Nisaea sediminum: one gene and its partner. Each later gene encodes a partner of the first gene's protein in a complex. Links are inferred from orthologs where the notes say so. Each region holds a gene or a part of one and is shown on either strand. Other genes may lie near its edges.

The links.
Region 2: the proteins of IG122_RS15410 (region 1) and IG122_RS05565 are in contact, whole or in part, in a solved structure (PDB 2NS1), measured with the Escherichia coli proteins. The link is inferred for Nisaea sediminum from one-to-one orthologs.

The regions. Positions count from the first base shown.
Region 1 is NZ_JACZCQ010000006.1:708,312-717,523, forward strand. Bases 3,800-6,485 are described here. They hold IG122_RS15410 (P-II family nitrogen regulator), read left to right. Parts: upstream 3,800-4,816; coding sequence 4,817-5,155; downstream 5,156-6,485. Other genes in these bases: IG122_RS15405 (UbiH/UbiF/VisC/COQ6 family ubiquinone biosynthesis hydroxylase), read right to left, coding at 3,800-4,476; IG122_RS15415 (ammonium transporter), read left to right, coding at 5,168-6,485. Outside these bases: IG122_RS15380 (prolyl-tRNA synthetase associated domain-containing protein), read left to right, coding at 384-923; trxA (thioredoxin), read left to right, coding at 993-1,898; IG122_RS15390 (LON peptidase substrate-binding domain-containing protein), read left to right, coding at 1,918-2,592; IG122_RS15395 (Trm112 family protein), read left to right, coding at 2,579-2,854; IG122_RS15400 (gamma-butyrobetaine hydroxylase-like domain-containing protein), read left to right, coding at 2,859-3,233; more of IG122_RS15405, read right to left, coding at 3,244-3,799; more of IG122_RS15415, read left to right, coding at 6,486-6,496; IG122_RS15420 (aminotransferase class I/II-fold pyridoxal phosphate-dependent enzyme), read left to right, coding at 6,720-7,910; IG122_RS15425 (DNA translocase FtsK), read left to right, coding at 7,942-9,212. UniProt on the Escherichia coli protein: Involved in the regulation of nitrogen metabolism. Regulates the activity of its targets by protein-protein interaction in response to the nitrogen status of the cell.
Region 2 is NZ_JACZCQ010000003.1:114,687-124,019, forward strand. Bases 4,151-6,957 are described here. They hold IG122_RS05565 (ammonium transporter), read left to right. Parts: upstream 4,151-4,802; coding sequence 4,803-6,113; downstream 6,114-6,957. Other genes in these bases: IG122_RS05560 (HAD family hydrolase), read right to left, coding at 4,151-4,592; IG122_RS05570 (P-II family nitrogen regulator), read left to right, coding at 6,125-6,463; IG122_RS05575 (SulP family inorganic anion transporter), read left to right, coding at 6,584-6,957. Also shown: IG122_RS05530 (NADH:flavin oxidoreductase/NADH oxidase), read left to right, coding at 1-745; IG122_RS05535 (hypothetical protein), read right to left, coding at 747-1,139; IG122_RS05540 (hypothetical protein), read right to left, coding at 1,136-1,513; IG122_RS05545 (AraC family transcriptional regulator), read right to left, coding at 1,669-2,622; IG122_RS05550 (hypothetical protein), read left to right, coding at 2,814-3,191; IG122_RS05555 (YHS domain-containing (seleno)protein), read left to right, coding at 3,357-3,839; more of IG122_RS05560, read right to left, coding at 3,909-4,150; more of IG122_RS05575, read left to right, coding at 6,958-8,305; IG122_RS05580 (alpha/beta fold hydrolase), read right to left, coding at 8,280-9,086; IG122_RS05585 (MATE family efflux transporter), read right to left, coding at 9,180-9,333. UniProt on the Escherichia coli protein: Involved in the uptake of ammonium/ammonia (NH(4)(+)/NH(3)). Transport is electrogenic. Following sequestration of NH(4)(+) at the periplasmic face, NH(4)(+) is deprotonated and neutral NH(3) is transported into the cytoplasm.

The DNA of each region.
Region 1 (9,212 bases):
CCCCGGCCTTTCGGCGACGCTTTGGTGCAAAAACGAAAAGCGGCCCGGAAGGGCCGCTTTTTTCGTCGCTGTCTTCACTTCTCCTAAGAGAATTTGGAGCGGGCGATGAGATTCGAACTCACGACCCCAACCTTGGCAAGGTTGTGCTCTACCCCTGAGCTACGCCCGCATCCACCAGCGTCAGCGACGCCGTGAAGAGGCCGCGATAATACAAACTGTTCTTCGCAATGCAAGCCTCGAAATTACATTTTTTTTCGGGTCCTTCGAAGCGGGACGATACGAGCACGAAACCCTTGGTTTTTCCTGCTTTTCCGGCTATTTCCTGTGCTCCTGGAGGGCGCTGCCGGCGTCGCCGGACAATGAAATCGAGAGTGGATCGTGCCATGGCAGAGAGTGAATCAGCCTCCGACGAAGGTCGGGCGGCCCCCAGGACTCCGGAACAGCTTCTGGCCCATCTCGACGCAACCGGCGTCGCCTACGATCTGCACCGGCACCCGCCGCTCTTCACCGTCGAGGACAGCAAGGCGCTGCGCGGAGAGTTGCCGGGCGGGCACTGCAAGAACCTCTTCCTGCGCGACCGCAAGGGCAAGATGTGGCTGCTGGTCACGCTTGAGGACCGGCCGATCGATCTGAAGCAACTCGGCGCGGCTTTCGGCGGCGCCCGGCTCTCCTTCGGCAGTCCCGACCGTCTGATGACCTATCTCGGCGTGATCCCGGGCGCGGTCTCCCCCTTCGCCCTGATCAACGATACCGGTCGGGAGGTCACCGTGGTGCTCGACAAGGACATGCTGGAGTTCGATCCGCTGAACTACCATCCGCTCTCCAATGAAATGACGATCGCTGTCTCCCCTTCGGGGCTTCAGGCTTTCCTGACCGGTCTCGGCTACGCTCCGGAGATTCTCGATCTCAATGCTCCTGGCTGAACCCGCGAGGGCCTTGTCAAGTGAAGCCGTCGGTCAAACTTTACCCTTAAGCAAAGAACGGACGATCCAATGGAAACCCTCATCAACGCCGCGCCGGACCCCGCCGACCTGATCAAGGACTCGAACCAGAACAGCTTCATGGCGGATGTGATCGAAGCGTCGCGCGAGACGCCGGTCATCGTCGATTTCTGGGCGCCGTGGTGCGGTCCCTGCAAACAGCTAGGGCCGGCGTTGGAGAAGGTCGTGCGCGATGCCAAGGGCGCGGTCCGCATGGTGAAGATCAATATCGACGAGAACCCGGCCATCGCGCAGCAGATGCGCGTGCAATCGATCCCGGCGGTGTTCGCGTTCTTTCAGGGCCGCCCCGTCGATGGTTTCCAGGGCGCCCTCCCGGAAAGCCAGATCCGCGAGTTCGTCAAGCGCCTGACCGGCGGAGCGGCCGGTGAGTCGCCGCTCGACGAGGCGCTGGACGCGGCGGACCAGATGCTCGAGGCGGGCGATGCCCAGGGTGCGGGTGGCATCTACAGCCAGGTCGTGCAGCACGATCCAGAGAATGTCCGCGGCAATGCCGGCCTGATCCGGGCGCTCGTCGCCATCGGACAGGTCGAGCAGGCGCAGCAGGTGATCGATCAGCTTCCCGAGCAGCTTAAAAAAGCGCCGGAAGTTCATGCAGCAATCTCCTCGCTCGAGCTGGCGAGCGAGAGCGTCGATGCCGGCGAGGTGGCGGAACTGCTCGCGGCGATCGAGGCCGATCCGAAAAACCACCAAGCCCGTTACGACCTCGCCATGGCCCTGTTCGCCGGCGGCGACCGGGAAGGCGCGGTCGATGCCCTGATCGAGAGCATCCGTCTGAACCGCGAGTGGGAGGAACAGAAGGCGCGCAAGCAGCTGGTCAAGTTCTTCGAAGCCTTTGGCCATACCGACCCGGTCACGGTCGAGGGTCGCCGCAAACTCTCCGCCGTCCTGTTTTCCTGAATATGGAGGCCTGAAGGAAATGCCGGATACCCTGTCGCGCAGCCCTTTTTCTCCGAACCTGGAGGACATGCCTGCCTGCATTCCGGTCTTTCCCCTGCCCGGCGTCCTGTTGCTGCCGGGCGGCAAGCTTCCGCTCAATATCTTCGAGCCGCGCTATCTCGTGATGACGCAGGACGCGCTCGCCACCGACCGGCTGATCGGGATGATCCAGCCGGCCGACACGGCCGAGGCCGACGCGACCTGCCTACAGCGGACGGGGTGCGCGGGCCGGATCACCTCCTTCTCCGAAACCGAGGACGGGCGCTTCCTGATCACCCTGACCGGGGTCGCGCGATTCCATGTCGAACAGGAACTGGAAAGCCGCTCCGGGTATCGCCGCGTGGTCGCCGACTGGTGCAGCTTTGCCGACGATTTCAAGAAGTCGGACGAGGCGCTTGTCCTGGATCGCGCCCGCCTGATGCGCGGCCTCAAGGACTATTTCGCGGTCCAGGGCATCCGTGCCGACTGGGACTCGATCGAGAATGCCGCCGATATCCAGCTCCTGACGACGCTCGCGATGGTCTGCCCCTTCGGGCCGCTGGAGAAACAGGCGCTGCTGGAGGCGCCGACGCTGCAGGAACGTGGCGACACCATGCTGGCCCTGCTAGAGATGGCGGTTCACGATCTGAGGGACGAGGAATATGCACGGCACTGACAAGCCCGCCGCCGGCTCTGCGGAACGGGAGGTCGACCCGAAGCTGCTGGAGATTCTGGTCTGCCCGATCACCAAGGCGCCGCTGGTCTACGACCGGGAGCGGTCTGAACTGGTGAGCAAGCAGGCCCGTTTGGCCTATCCGATCCGCGACGGCGTCCCGATCATGCTGCCCGACGAGGCGCGGTCTCTCGACGAGAACGGGGATCCGGTGGCAGAGGGTGCGGCCGCGTTGGCGCCCACCTCCGGAAATCAGGCGGGCTAAGGCCATGAGCGAGAGTTTCTCGACCGAGATCTGGCCGACCGAGATTCGCGTCCAGTCCGCGGAAAAATGTCTCGAGATCGATTTCGATACTGGCGAAAGCTTCAGTATTCCGGCGGAACTGCTTCGTGTCGAGAGTCCGTCGGCCGAGGTGCAGGGCCACGTGCCGTCGCAAAAGAAGCTCGTGCACGGCCGCGCGCACGTCAACATCATGGGCATGGAGCCGGTCGGCAATTACGCGGTCCGGATCAAGTTCGACGACCTGCACGACAGCGGGATCTACACCTGGCGCTATCTGCACAAGCTCGGCGCGGAGAAGGACGAGATCTGGGCGCGCTATCTCAAGGAACTGGACGAGGCCGGCCTCAGCCGCGAGCCGTAAGGCCGCGGCCCTAGCGCCGGGCCGGATCGCGCATCAGGCGCGGCAGGTTGCCGACCGTCCCCATGGCGCCGCGCATGAACGCCCGTTTCAGCGGCCCGATGCGTTGCACGAGGCCGAGGCCGGCATCGCGAAGCAGCTTCACCGCAGCCGAATTGTTCGAAAACAGCCGGTTCAACCCGTCCGTCGCCGCGATCATCGACATTACGTCGAAACGGCGCCAACGCTGGTATTTCTCAAGCACCGGGGCAGAGCCGATATCCAGTCCGAGCCGCAGCGCATCCTCGATCGTGTCGGCCAGGGCCGCGATGTCGCGGAGGCCGAGATTGAAGCCCTGTCCGGCGATCGGGTGAATGCCGTGCGCGGCGTCCCCGATCAGGACCAGACGTTGGCCGATATAGCGCTCCGCATGGATAAGGCCGAGTGGATAACCCCAGCGCTTGCCGCTGACGTGGAGCTCGCCGAGGGAATCGTCGAATGCATCCGAGAGTTCCCGGTCGAATTCCGCGTCCGACAGTTTGAGAAGCGCCTCCGCCGTCGCCGTGCGCTCGCTCCAGACGAGGCAGGACCGGTGGCTTCCGTCTTCCGCGTCCATCAGCGGCAGCATGGCAAAGGGGCCGGCCGGCCGGAAATGCTCATAGGCGACGTAGTTGTGCGGGCGGGAATGGGTGACCGTACAGGTGATCGCGGTCTGCCCGTAGGAAAACTCGGTCGCGCGGATCCCGGCCCGCCGCCGTGTCGGCGACCGGCGTCCATCGGCGGCCAAAGCAAGACGCGCCGTCACTTGTCTACCGTCCTCGAGCGTTGCTGTGACCGAACCTGTTCCGCTCTCGAGCGCCGCCACCGAGGCCGGGGCCAGAACCGTCAAGCCGTCCTTGCCAGCGGCCTGGCGGTAGAGACCGGCCTTGAGGCTGCCGTTGTCGGCGATGAAGCCCATAGCCTCCGGACCGGCATCCTCGCGGTCGAATTGCAGGAATAGGGGCGAGCCGCCTTCCTGCACGCGGATGTCTCCGATCGGGCAGGCAGGGTCAGGCATTGCCTGCCAGACCCCGAGCCGGTCCAGCATCCGTTTGCTGCTCTGGGAGATCGCCGTGGTCCGGCCGTCGTATCCTGCGGCGGCCTGAACCTCCGCCGGGACCGGATCGATCACCGTTACGCTCAGGCCGGTCGCCTGTAGCGCCAGGGCGGCCGACATGCCGGACAGGCCGCCGCCGACGATCAGGACATCGCAATCCGGGTGACTCATGACGCCGTTTCTCCGGGTGATCGCGTCTTGTTGGTGTCAGCGAAGATACAGGGCCGGAGCCGCCAAACAAGGTCCCGCGCGCTTTGTCGCATCTCCTGTTGCGATGCACAAAATTACATCACGGTTACATTCGTGCCTAAAATTTGTGCACAAAATATAGACTTAGCGAATTTCCGGATTTCCCAAGAATCTCTTAATATATTGATAAATAATACAATTTTGAGAAATACGAATTTCGGCACGCTATTTGTAATAACTCGATCGATCTGCGGTGCGCAGACATCCGCCCATGCCCGGTGACGGGCGGGCGGCAAAGCACAACAGGAGAAGGTTGGGCGGCATGAAACTGATCATGGCAATCGTAAAGCCCTTCAAGCTTGACGAGGTCCGCGAATCACTGACCGCCCTGGGGATCCAGGGGCTGACGGTCAGCGAAGTCAAGGGCTTCGGACGGCAGAAGGGGCAAACCGAAATCTATCGCGGCGCGGAATACGCCGTGAATTTCCTTCCGAAGGTCAAAGTCGAAGTGGCGGTGCCGGACGACTTGGCGGAACAGGTGGTGGAAGCCATCCAGAAGGCAGCGAATACCGGTCGCATCGGCGACGGCAAGGTCTTCGTGCTGGATGTCTCCCAAGCCGTCCGGATCCGTACCGGTGAGACCGGCAACGACGCGCTTTAAGGAGTTCACCAGATGAGAAAATTTTTCGGCTTTTCCGCTCTGGCGGCCGTTACCGCGTCGATCACGATCGCGCTGACTGAGTCCGCATCGGCTGCCGTCGAACCAGAGACGGCCTTCATCTTCAACACGCTGTCCTTCATGATTCACGGTTTCCTCGTGATGTGGATGGCGGCCGGTTTCTGCATGCTCGAGGCGGGCCTGGTCCGCACCAAGAACACGACCATGCAGTGCGCCAAGAACATCACCATCTACTCCGTCGCGGGCATCCTCTACTGGCTCGTCGGCTACAACCTTATGTACATGGACGTCAGCGGCTTCATGGGCTCCTTCGCGGTCTGGTCCGCCTCTGACGACGTGATCACCGCCGACGGCTTCACCGGCGACGGCAGCGGTTACGCGGCGGCCTCCGACTGGTACTTCCAGATGGTGTTCGTGGCGGCAACGGCTTCCATCGTCTCCGGCACCGTTGCCGAGCGCGTCAAGGTGTTCCCGTTCCTGATCTTCACGATCCTGCTGACCGGCATCATTTACCCGATCCAGGGCTCCTGGACCTGGGGCGGCGGCTGGCTGAGCGAGATGGGTTTCTCCGACTTCGCCGGTTCCACCATCGTGCACTCCGTCGGTGGCTGGGCGGCGCTTGCCGGTGCCATCATCATCGGTGCGCGCAAAGGCAAGTACGGCAGCGACGGTTCCGTTCACCCGATGCCGGGTTCGAACCTGCCGCTGGCGACTCTCGGCACCTTCTGCCTCTGGCTCGGCTGGTTCGGCTTCAATGGCGGCTCCCAGCTCGCCATGGGTTCCGCTGCCGACATTCGTGACATCGCGACCATCTACGTGAACACGAACATGGCTGCTGCTGCCGGCGTGACGGCTGCGGTGATCCTGACTCAGATCATCTACAAGAAGCTGGACCTGACCATGGCGCTGAACGGTGCCCTGGGCGGTCTCGTTGCCATCACCGCCGAGCCGCTTGCCCCGAGCATCGGCATTGCGGTGCTGATCGGTGCCATCGGCGGTATCCTCGTCGTGGTCGCGGTTCCGATGCTGGACAAGCTGAAGATCGACGATGTCGTCGGTGCGATCCCGGTTCACCTCGTCTGCGGTATCTGGGGCACCATTGCGGTGGTCCTGTCCAACGGCGATGCGAGCTTCGCAACGCAGATCATCGGTATCGTCTCCATCGGCGCCTTCGTCCTGATCACCAGCGCGATCGTCTGGATCGTCCTGAAGCTCACCATCGGGCTCCGGGCCAGCGAGGAAGAGGAAGCCCTCGGTCTCGATCGTTCCGAGTGCGGTCTCGAAGCCTACCCCGAGTTCGGCGGCGGCTCCCAGCGGGTCTGATTTCCCGAGAGTACCTGAACTATGCGGGCCCGGATGGCGACATCCGGGCCCGTTTTCTATTTAGAACAATATTTTATTTGAAATTCATATAAAGAAACCCGAAGACTGCGATATGTGAGGCTTTGCATTAAAGTTGCCCCATAACTATCGGGCTTATATTATAGATTCCCGATAGAACGCGAATGGCCTGGGGGAGGAACCCGGCCGAACAGGGCAGCAATCGATGATTAACCCGGCGCTTCAACCGCTTAGCGACTATACCTTCGCGCGCCTGAACAGAATGCTGGAGGGCATCGAGCCCGCCGCCGGCAAGCGTCCGATCATGCTCTCCGTGGGGGAACCGCAGATCCAGCCGCCCGCCTTCGTCAACGAGATCATCGCGGCCAACGGTCATCTCTGGAACAAGTACCCGCCACCGAAAGGCGATCTTGACTTCCGTGAGGCGGTCGTCGCCTGGCTCGGCCGGCGCTATGGCCTGCCGTCCGGCCTGCTCGACCCGGAGCGCCATGTCACCTCGATCTCGGGCACGCGCGAGGCGCTCTATCAGCTTGGTTTCCTGGCGGTTCCGGAACGCAAGAACGGGCAGCAGCCGGTCATCCTGATGCCGAACCCGCTTTATCATTCCTATCGCGGTGCGGCGATGCTGGGGCGGGCCGAGCCCGTCTACATGAACGCGACAGAGGAAAACGGCTTCCTGCCCCATCCGGAAAACGTGGCGCCGGAAATCCTTGAGCGGACCGCGCTCTGCTTCCTCTGTACGCCTAGCAATCCGCAGGGCCGGGTGGCGACGCTGGATTATCTGAAGCGGGCGATTGAGCTGGCGCGACGGTACGACTTCATGCTGGCGGTGGACGAGTGCTACGCCGAGATCTACCGCGGCGACCCGCCGCCGGGCGGCCTCGAGGCCGCAGCGGCGCTCGGTGACAACCTGGAGAACATCGTCGTCCTGCATTCGCTCTCGAAGCGCTCGAGCGCGCCGGGCATGCGCTCCGGTTTCCTCGCGGGCGATCCGGAACTGGTGAAGCGCTACGGCGAATACATCATGTTCGGCAGCGCCTCGACGCCGCTGCCGCTGTTGCATGCGGCGACGGCGCTCTGGAAGGATGAGGCCCATGTCGAGGCCAACCGCGCGCATTACGCCGAAAACTGGCGCATCGCCAGCCGGGTGCTTGGCAACAAGAAGGGTTATCACGAGGCGGAAGCCGGCTTCTTCGTCTGCATGCCGTCGGAGGATGCCGAGGGCCTGACCAAGACCCTCTGGCGCGAAGAGGCGGTGAAGATCGTTCCGGTCGGCCTGATGGCGCGGGAGGACGCGAACGGGGTCAATCCGGGCGATCCCTTCGTGCGCATCGCCCTCGTCTACGACACGGAAACCACGGAGGAAGGTCTGCGTCGCATCGCGCCCTATTTCTGAGGCGGCGGCGAGACCTGCGGGGAAAAAGCATATGAGCGCATCTACCAAGAGTGCCGGAAACGACATGTCGGGCGGCGGGTTCCTTCCCGAGAGCGCGCGTCTCTATCTGAGGCGCCGGGCGGCCGAGTTCTCCGGCCTTGCCCTGCTCGTCCTTGCCGGTCTCGGGGCCGCGCTGCTGCTGAGCTATGCCCCGGCCGACCCGTCCTTCAATGCCGCCGGTTCCGGAGATGTGCAGAACCTGCTCGGCCCGGCCGGAGCGATCGTTGCGGACGTCATGCTGCAGACCGTCGGTCTGGTCAGCGCCGTTCCGGTGCTTCTGTTCGCGGTCTGGGGCTGGCGCCTGATGACTCACCGGCCGCTGGAGCGGGTCGCGCTGCGCATCGCGCTGCTGCCCTTCGCGCTGATCGCGGGCTGTCTTGCGCTGTCGGTTCTGCCGGTGCCGGAAGACTGGCCGCTGAGGGCCGGACTCGGCGGTGCGGTCGGCACGCTGGTCCTGACCAAGATCTCGGCGCTCGGGCTGCTGGCGGCGCTGGACGCGCTCTGGATCGGTGCGGCCGCCGGCCTGCTGGCCGTCTCCCTCCTGCTCTGGACCTTCGGCGCCTCCTGGCGCGAATGGCTTGCGCTGGCGCGTGGGGCGGGCCGCGGTGTCGGGACCGCGGCTGCGCTCGGTGCCAAAGGCGGCGCACTTGGCGGCCGTGCGCTCGGCAGCGGCCTTGAGGCGACGGCCAACCTCGCCCGCAAGGGCTTTGACTCCGTCGGCCGGCGCGAGCCGTCTCTCAGCGGCAAGCGCGAGGAAGAGAAGCCGCGCCTGAGTTCCACGCCGCGCAAGGCGCCGGAGGTGGAATCCTCCGCGCCGGTGCTGAAGGCGATGCCGGAAGAGGCCGCCGCACCGCGCAAGGCGGCGCCGGCGAAGAAACCGGCCAAGGCCAGTGTCGCGCAGGCCAGTCTCGATCTCCCCAATGCGGGCGATTACGAACTTCCCGCGATGGATCTCCTCGCAGAAGCCCAGGAAGGCGCCGCCGGTCCCGCGCCGGAAGCGCTGCAGGAAAATGCCCGGATGCTGGAATCGGTGCTTGGCGATTTCGGCGTGAAGGGCGAGATCGGCAAGATCCGCCACGGTCCGGTGGTGACGCTCTATGAGCTCGAGCCGGCGCCCGGCACGAAATCTTCCCGCGTGATCGGCCTCTCCGACGACATCGCCCGCTCGATGAGCGCGGTCTCCGTCCGCGTCGCCGTGGTCCCAGGCCGTAACGTGATCGGCATCGAGCTGCCGAACGCGCGGCGCGATACGGTCTATCTGCG
Region 2 (9,333 bases), on another replicon or contig:
GATCGCCATCGCCGAGGGTGGCTGGGAAACGGTCGCCCCGTCGGGCCTCGGTTATGCCGACTGGCCGGCCCCGCGCGGGCTCGACGATGCCGGTCTCGCTAAGGTGAAAGCCGAGTTCGTTGCAACGACCAAGCGCGCCGATCGGGTCGGCTTCGATCTTGCTGAGCTGCATGGCGGTCACGGCTACCTGCTGCACCAGTTCGTCTCTCCGCTCAGCAACCAGCGGACGGACGGCTACGGCGGTAGCCTGGAGAATCGCCTGCGTTTTCCGCTCGAGGTCTTCGAAGCCTGCCGGGCCGTCTGGCCGGACGACAAACCCTTCGCCGTACGCTTCTCAGCGACGGACTGGGTCGATGGCGGCTTCTCACCGGAGGAAGCCGTCGCCTATGCAAAGGAACTGAAAGCACTCGGTTGCGATTTCATCGACGTCACCAGCGGCGGGCTCGACCCGCGGCAGAAGATCGAGGTCAAGCCCGGCTACCAGGTTTTCCTTGCCGAGAAGATCAAGAAGGAAACCGGCATCGCGACGATGGCGGTCGGCATGATCGTGACGCCACAGCAGGCGGAGAAGATCGTCGCCGACGGCGAGGCAGACATGATTGCGCTCGCCCGCGGCGTGATGGACGATCCGCGGTGGGCCTGGCACGCGGCGCAGGCGCTTGGCGAAACCATCGCCTATCCGGCGCAATATGCGCGCTGCGCTCCGGGCGTCTGGCCGGGCGCGGAATGGAAAGATGCCGTCTGACCTAGTCGGCCGGGATCCGGCTCTGTAACCAGGCGACCGCAGCCTCGCGGTCGCCGAAGACCCTGATGTCGAGCGGCGCGACAGTCTCCGCGCGCGCGCTGAAGGCCTTGATCAGCATGTTTTCCGCCGCGGTATTCACGAGGATTGCCGTGCGCGGGTTCTTGCCGCGCTTGTGCAGATACTTCCCCGCTTCCGCCGCGATCCTGGCGAAACTGTCAGGCGTAAAGGTGGACAACGTAGCCTCGGAATTGTTCCAGAGCGAATGGGTCTGCGGCGCCCCCGAATAATATCGGCCGATCGCCGCGACGACCTCGTCCGGGTCGACGAAACCGCGGACGACGAACTCCACGTATCCGTCCCGGTCCACGGTTTCGACCCTGTTTCCCGAAGTCACGCGGGGCCCTCCTGCCGAAGCCAGGCAATCGCCTCGTCGCGGTCGAGAAACACATCGTGCTCAACCGACGAGACAGCACTCGCCGTGCTGCCGTAGGCTTTAAGCAGAAGGTGTTCATCCGGCGTGCTGACGACAATGGCATTGCGGGCGCCGTTACCGCGCAACCGGCCAAGTTCCGCTCCTTTGTCGGCAACCTTGGGGAAATGCTCTGCCCTGAAGTAGGAAATCTGCGCTTCGAGCAGGTTCCACAGAGCCAGCTTCTTCGGCGTCACTTTGTGGTAGTTCCCCGACACCGCCATGATCTCTAGAGCCGAGAGCTCGCCGCTGCATACGAACTCCACGAGGTCGTCATGCTCATGGATTTCGATCGGCACTCCGCGGCTCCCTGCTCGCTCTACGATTGCCCGTAGGATAGTGGCCCCGGGTTTGTGACGCATACCAAAGTGTTCTTTACGGCGATAATAAATTCATGGCTACCGCAGAGAACGTATATCCGGCACGAGACGGCGAGAGCGCAGCTGAAACAGGCTCAGACTGTGCCACTTACGCTTGCGCGCGTTCGCCTCACGCGCCCCGGCGTCTCTCCGAAATGCCTCTTGAAAGCACGGTTGAAGGCGGCTTCGGAAGCATACCCGGCCGATTCAGCGATATCGATCAGGAGACGGTCCGTTTCGGTAAGATGTCGGCGGGCCTGCTGCATTCTCCAGTGGGTGAGGTATCCGACCGGGGTCAGACCGACCAGTTCAGAGAAGCGCTCCGCAAACACGGTCCGCGACATCCCGGCCATGCGCGCCAAGCTTTCGACCGTCCAGTTCTTCTCCGGCGACTGATGGACAGAGGCCAGTGCCTTACCCAGCTTCGGATCGAGGATTGCCGCAAAGCACCCCGCCCCATCTCCGGCGGCATCGACGAATGACCGGATGACCTGGATGAAGACGATCTCGGTCAGGCGGTGGATAATGGCGTCAGAGCCCCCCTTGGCACCGCTGATCTCGGCGAAAACGAACCGCATCACCGATTCCAGCCAATGGGCATTCATGGTCTCGGTGTTGGGAATATGGATGACGTTCGGCAACGCCCCCAGAATCGGATGAACCGCGCTCTCGTCGAATTCGAAATGGCCGCAGAAGAGCTTGCACGCTTCGGCGTCGTCGGGATCTCCGAAAGCCAGCGCGCCTTCGCCCCGGTAACCGGAGCGCCGAACGACCTCGTCAACCTCGACCGGAGGGCGATCCGGTTCGTCCGCGAGCACATGCGCCGCACCATGGGGGACGACGACGAGATCGCCTGTCTTCAGCCGGATCGGGCCGTCAATACCTTCAACGCGAAGCCAGCAGTCCCCCCGCATCGCCATGTGGAACCGCGCGACCCGCTCGAATGCCGGCACACGTACCGACCACGGAGGCGCGAAGCTGGTGTGAAAATAGACCGACCCGCGCATCCTCACGGCATCAAGGATCTGGCTGAGGGCGTCGACCGACATCCCATACTCCCGACAGAACGAAGCAAAAATTAAAAAAGCATCAAACAGGCACAAACCACAAATCACGAGGACGATAGATCAATTTATGCGGACGTTGCGACATAGATTGACCGACAGCGCGGAGACATCTTCCGGACAGCGCCGCACGAATCGTTCGGCGGCCCAAACCCGACCGGAAAGGACATCAAAAGATGGATCCGCGTTTCGTCACTAAAACCATGCACGCCTATCTCGACTACCCTGTCGCGCTGACGCTGATGGCAATGCCGTTCCTGCTCCAGCTCGGCACATCCCATCCGCTCGCGCTTTGGCTCGGCCCGGTGGCCGGCTTGGCAGCGCTGCTTCTGACCATACTGACCGACCACAAGACGGGCCTGATCCGTATTTTGCCGTACACGTTTCATCTCGTGGCGGATTTCACGGTCGGGATTCTCTTCCTCGCGATCCCGGCAGCGCTCGGCTTCAGCGGACCCGATGCCTGGTACTACTTCGCCAATGCCGCCGCCGTGCTGACCGTCGTCGCGCTTCACAAGGCAGAGCCGTCCCGTCCAATGATGCGGGAAGCCTGACCCACGCGCGGCATGGGCCTGACTCGCGCCCGACAACCGGACGGTCGGACAATTTATCCGGCGCCATGAGCATCAACAGAACGCATCCCCGAACATAGGTTCTATTTGCCGCACCGAACTGAAAAGCGGCGCAGAACCCCGACCCATGAAATGGAGTAAAGTGAAATGCGCACAACCAGACTCGCAGCAGCCGCCATCGCGGCCCTGATTGTCTCCGCCTCTGCGGCCTTTGCGGCCGACGAGTACAACACGTCCAAAGGGCTGACCGCCGCAGGACATCCGCTCGGTATGCACGGCGTGGATCCCGTCGCGTTCCTCACGCTCGGGAACCGGATCGACGGACGCGCCCGCCATACGGTCACTCACGACGGCGTCGACTACTATTTCTCGTCGGAGGAAACCCTGAAGAGCTTCCAGGCAAATCCGGCAGCCTTCCTTCCCGAGAACGGCGGCTTCTGCACCTTCGGTGTGTCGGTCGGGAAGAAGTTCGACGGAAATCCGAAATTCGCCGCGGTCGTGGACGACAAACTCTATCTTTTCCTGAACGAGGAGATTTTCCGGCTGTTCCAGAAAGACAAGGCCGGGACGATTGCGAAGGCGGCGGCGAACTGGAGCAAGATCCGCTCGGTTCCGGCAGGCGAACTGTGATCGACTGATCGGGACACCTGCTGATCCAAGCAGAGGGCGGCCAAGCGCCGCCCTTTTGCACGCGCTTCGCTAGCCGAAGCGTTCCTCGGGAAGCTCAGGCGCATCGATGCCGAGCATACCCGGCAAATCGGCCATGTCGTCGAACAGGGCATGTACGCCAACTTCGGCCAAACCATCCGGACCGTGCGCTGCGCTGTACCCGAAGACCCGCATACCGGCAGCGATTCCGGCACGTGCGCCTGTCGGACTGTCCTCGACGACGACGCAGCGTTCCGGAGCCACCCCCATCCGTTCGGCGCAATAGAGATAGAGGTCCGGCTGCGGTTTCGGAATCCCGACCATGTCGGCAGAGAAGATCGCGCCGCGGAAATGACGCTTCAGATTGGTCACTCCAAGAGTGACCTCCATCTTCTCGACCGGACCGTTACTGCCGACGCAGATCTTCTTGCCCGCATCCGATATCCGGGTCAGCGCCCGGTCGATGCCGGGAATCGCGCGGAGCTCCTTGCGGTAGAGCGCGAACTGCTTGGCATAGATCTTCGGGACCCAATCGTCGCCGAGTTCCCGCCCGATCATCGCCTCGACATCCTTCTGGATGAAGGTCAGTTTCCCGCCGAGGAACCTTTTCAGCGCCTCCTCCGGCAGGATCGGGACACCGGCCTGGGTCATGGCCTCCGCCGTGCAGCGGTTGGCGATCGCCTCGCTGTCGACCAGGACGCCGTCACAATCGAAGATAACAAGATCGCATTCCATGCCTCTCATATAGCAGCGATGCCACGGCGCCGTCATCAAATGTATCGAGACAATTTGAATCTCCGGTATCCGCAACGCGGAAAATATATGCCGAAAAATTGAGCAACTTCTCTTTCTGCTTGCGAACTAGGCATCCGAACGTAGTCTTGTTCCCGGTCGTGCAGGGGGTACGGCCACGAGACAAACAGATTTCAGGGGGGACCGACTTTCATGAAACATATCCGGAGGCTCTCCGCCTTCGGCCTGACCGCTGCCGTCGCCTTCGGGTCCGGCATCGGCGAGGCCAGAGCGGAAGACGCTTTGAGCAGCGGGGACACGGCCTGGATCCTCACCGCCACCGCGCTCGTGCTCTTCATGACCCTCCCGGGGCTCGCGCTTTTCTACGGCGGCCTCGTGCGTGCACGGAACGTGCTCTCGGTACTGATGCACTGTTTCGCGATTGCCTGCATCGCGTCCGTGGCCTGGCTCATGGCGGTCTACAGCCTCGCCTTCGACGATGGCGGCGCGACCCAGGCCTGGATCGGCGGGCTCGGCAAGACCTTCCTCGACGGGGTCGGCACAGACAGTCTTTCCGGGACGATCCCCGAGACCGTCTTCTTCATGTTCCAGATGACCTTCGCGATCATCACGCCGGCGCTCATCGTCGGCGCCTATCCCGAGCGGATCCGTTTCGGCGCGGTCTGCGCCTTCAGCCTCTTCTGGCTGGTGCTGGTCTATGCGCCGGCCTGCCATTGGGTCTGGGGCGGCGGCTGGCTCGCCGACATGGGTGTGATGGATTTCGCCGGCGGCATCGTCGTGCATGTGACCGCAGGCGTCTCCGCCCTCGTGCTTTCCGTCGTGCTCGGCCCGCGCCGCGGCTTCCCGCACGAGATCCGGCCGCCGCACAGTCCCGGCATGGTGGTGACCGGAGCGGCGATGCTCTGGGTCGGCTGGTTCGGCTTCAATGCGGGCTCGGCGCTCGCCGCCGACGGCAATGCGGGCATGGCGATGACCGTCACCCACATTTCCGCGGCCGTCGCCTCGCTGGTCTGGGCGTTCCTCGAATATCTGCGCTTCGGCAAACCCAGCGTCATCGGCATCGTCACCGGCATGGTTGCCGGCCTTGCCTCGATTACGCCGGCGTCCGGTTTCGTCGGCCCGATGGGCGCGGTCGTCATCGGCATCGTCTCCGGCGTGGTCTGCCAGTACTTCACCACCTGGATCAAGTTCCGCTTCAAGATCGACGACTCGCTCGACGTCTTTGCGGTCCACGGTGTCGGCGGCATTATCGGCACGTTGCTGGTCGCGGTCTTTGCCGCGCCGGGCTTCGGGGGCCTCGGCCACGCCGAGGGCGTCTCGATCGCCGGCCAGTTCCAGGTGCAGGTGATCGGCATCCTCGCCGTCGCGGCCTGGTCCGGTGTGATAACCTGGGTGCTTGCACAACTCATTGCCCGTACCATTGGCCTGCGCGTCAGCGAGGAAAGCGAAATCGAGGGTCTCGACATCATCGCGCACGGCGAACGTGGCTACGACCTAACCTGAGGAGAGCCTAGATGAAAATGATCATAGCGGTCGTCAAACCGCACCGTCTGGACGAAGTCCGCACTGCACTCGGCGAGATCGGCGTGCATGGCATGACCGCAGGCGAGGTCAAGGGTTACGGCCGGCAGGGCGGCCACAGCGAGATCTATCGCGGCGCCGAATACACGGTGAATTTCGTACCGAAGGTAAAGATCGAGGTCGTCACCAGCGACGAGCTCGCCGACCGCGCGGTCGAAGCGATCTCCGCCGCGGCCAAGACCGGCAAGATCGGCGACGGCAAGATCTTCGTGCTCGACGTCGGCAAGACGGTGCGCATCCGCACCGGCGAGGAAGGCGACGACGCGCTCTGAAATGCGGCACGACCGCGCAACCAAAATAAAAGGCCGGGACATTCCCGGCCTTTTTTGCTTTGATTCCGAAACACTCAACATTGGAACCGGCATCAAGCCGTTGCCGGCCTCTTCGACCGCATGACCAGCAGTTCTATTCCCTCGCCCGCCGAGAGCGGGCCGTCCTTCAGCGAGGCCTTCACCCCGAAGCTGGTGACAGTTCTTCGCGAGGGCTACAGCCTCGCCAACCTGCGCGCCGACGCCATGGCCGGACTGACCGTCGCCATTGTCGCCCTGCCGCTCTCCATGGCCATCGCCATCGCGTCCGGTGCCACACCGGCACAAGGGCTCTATACCGCGATCTTCGGCGGCTTCCTCGTTTCCGCCTTCGGCGGCAGCCGGTTCCAGATCGGCGGGCCCGCAGGCGCCTTCATCGTGCTGGTCGCGGCGACGGTGCAGGCGCACGGCATGGACGGACTGATCCTCGCCACCATGCTCTCCGGCCTGGCGCTCGCCGCCATCGGCCTGCTGCAGCTCGGCACCTACATCAAGTTCATTCCCTACCCGGTCACGGTCGGCTTCACCGCCGGCATCGCCGTGATCATCTTCGCGAGCCAAATAAAAGAGCTTCTCGGCCTCACCCTCTCAGCGCCGGAACCGGGGCCGCTTCTGGAAAAACTCCCCGCACTCTGGACCGACCTGCCGACAGCAGATCCCGCAACCATTCTGCTCGCCGGCGCGACGATCCTCGTGATTGCCGGACTCAAACGGTTCCGCCCGCACTGGCCGGGAATGCTGATCGCCGTCGCCGGGGCCGCCATCGCAACCACATTGCTCGATCTGCCGGTCGCGACCATCGCCTCCAAGTTCGGCGGCGTGCCGAGCAGCATCCCGTTGCCGTCCCTCCCCGCGTTTGATCTCGCGAAAATTCAAGCAGTGCTGCCAAACGCCGTCGCCTTCGCCCTGCTCGGTTCGATCGAGTCCCTGCTCTCCGCGGTCGTCGCCGATGGCATGACGGGGCGGCGGCACCGTTCGAACTGCGAACTGGTGGCGCAGGGCATCGCCAATGTCGCCTCCGGGCTCTTCTCCGGGATCTGCGTCACCGGCACCATCGCCCGGACCGCGACCAACGTGCGCGCCGGGGCGCACGGGCCGATCTCGGGAATGATGCACGCGCTCTTCCTGCTCGGCTTCGTGCTCATCGCGGCGCCGCTCGCCGGTTACATCCCGCTCGCAAGCCTCGCCGGCGTGCTCGCGCTGGTCGCCTGGAACATGGTCGAGAAGCACGCTTTCGCGAACCTGATCCGCGCCTCGCGCGGCGATGCGGCGGTGCTGCTCGCGACCTTCCTGCTCACCATCTTCCGCGACCTGACGGAAGCGATCATCGTCGGTTTCGCGCTCGGCTCGGTGCTCTTCATTCACCGGATGTCGAAGACCACCGCGATCGAAACGCACAGGCCTTTCGTCGCCGAGGACGAGGCGGACGATGCCGAGGGCGGACGGCACCCTTACGAGGAGGAACGGGAGAACGACCCGGATATCGTCATCTACCGGATCTCAGGTGTGTTCTTTTTCGGTGCCGCGGCCTCGATCGGCTCCGTGCTCGACCGCATCGCCGATACGCACCGGGCGCTCGTGATCGACTTCTCCGCCGTGCCGTTCCTCGACTCAACCGCCGCCAACACCATCGAGGTGCTTGCTCACAAGGCCGGGCGCAAGGGCGTCACGGTTTACCTCACCGGAACGACGGCCGAGTCCCGGCGAGATCTTTCCGCGCAGGGGCTCCGGCCGCCTCTGGTGCATTACGAGCCGAGCATAGACGCCGCCGTCGGTGCCGCTAGAGCTGCGCGGCAAACGCCATAAGCTCTTTGCCGAAGCGCTCAGGCCGTTCCGCCGGAATGAGATGTCCCGCGTCGGTGAAGACGATGTGCGAGCTCGACGGAATGCGTGCCTCAAGCTCGGCAATGTCCTCTTCGATCCGGAACACCCGGTCATGGGTGCCGGTCATGAGCAGCACCGGGGCGGCGAGTTTCTCGTAAGGAAAGTCCCAGTCCGTCGTGACCGAACGCTTCATCAGCTCATAAAGGCCGTCCCCGTCCGTCATCGGCTGGTAGTCGCCCTTCAGCAGGTTCGGCCGCATCTTTGCGAGCTGCTCGGGATTGACCAGCATCGGCAGGTTCGCCTCCATGATGAGCTGGCTGCCGCCAGTCGCGGCCATGCGGACCATCGCCGCGTTGATCCACTCGAGGCGGAGGTTCGGCTTGCGCAAGGTGTTGATCAGGACGAGTCCCTCGGCTGCGGCGCCTTTCAAATAGGCCTGAGCGGCAAAGAGACCGCCGATGGAGAGACCGACGAGGATCGGCCGCGGCGGAGCGACGGCGTCGATGACACGCTTCAGGTCGTCGACGATGGTCAACGGCCCGAGATCCGTACCCGGCGTGAAGGCGCTCTCCGCCTGGCCGCGGAAATTGTATACGAGCGTACCGTATCCGGCGGCGCGCAGGGCCGGCCCGATCTCCTCCACCTGCCACATGCCGGTATTGCCGGTCAGCGCGTTGACGAAGACGAAGGTTTGCCCCTTCGCGCCGGGCGCTTCGTACTCGTAATAAAGATGATTGCCGGGACTGATTTCCAGACTGGCCATGATTTTCCTCCCATCCGTCTTTCGTTATTGCCGGAAATATTGGGCCAGAGGCGCGCCGCCGCCAACCGTCAAGGTTGCACAGGTGTCGTCGCGTTAGCGCCGCCACGGGCCGAAGCGGAGCGTCAATGTATTGAACAGCCCGTAAGCCGTCATCGCTCCGGCGACGAGGAGAAAGACAGTTCTACTGTCGACGCCCTCGTCCAGCAGAACACCCCCGCCGCCGAGCAGGATCGCGAGCCGGATCCCG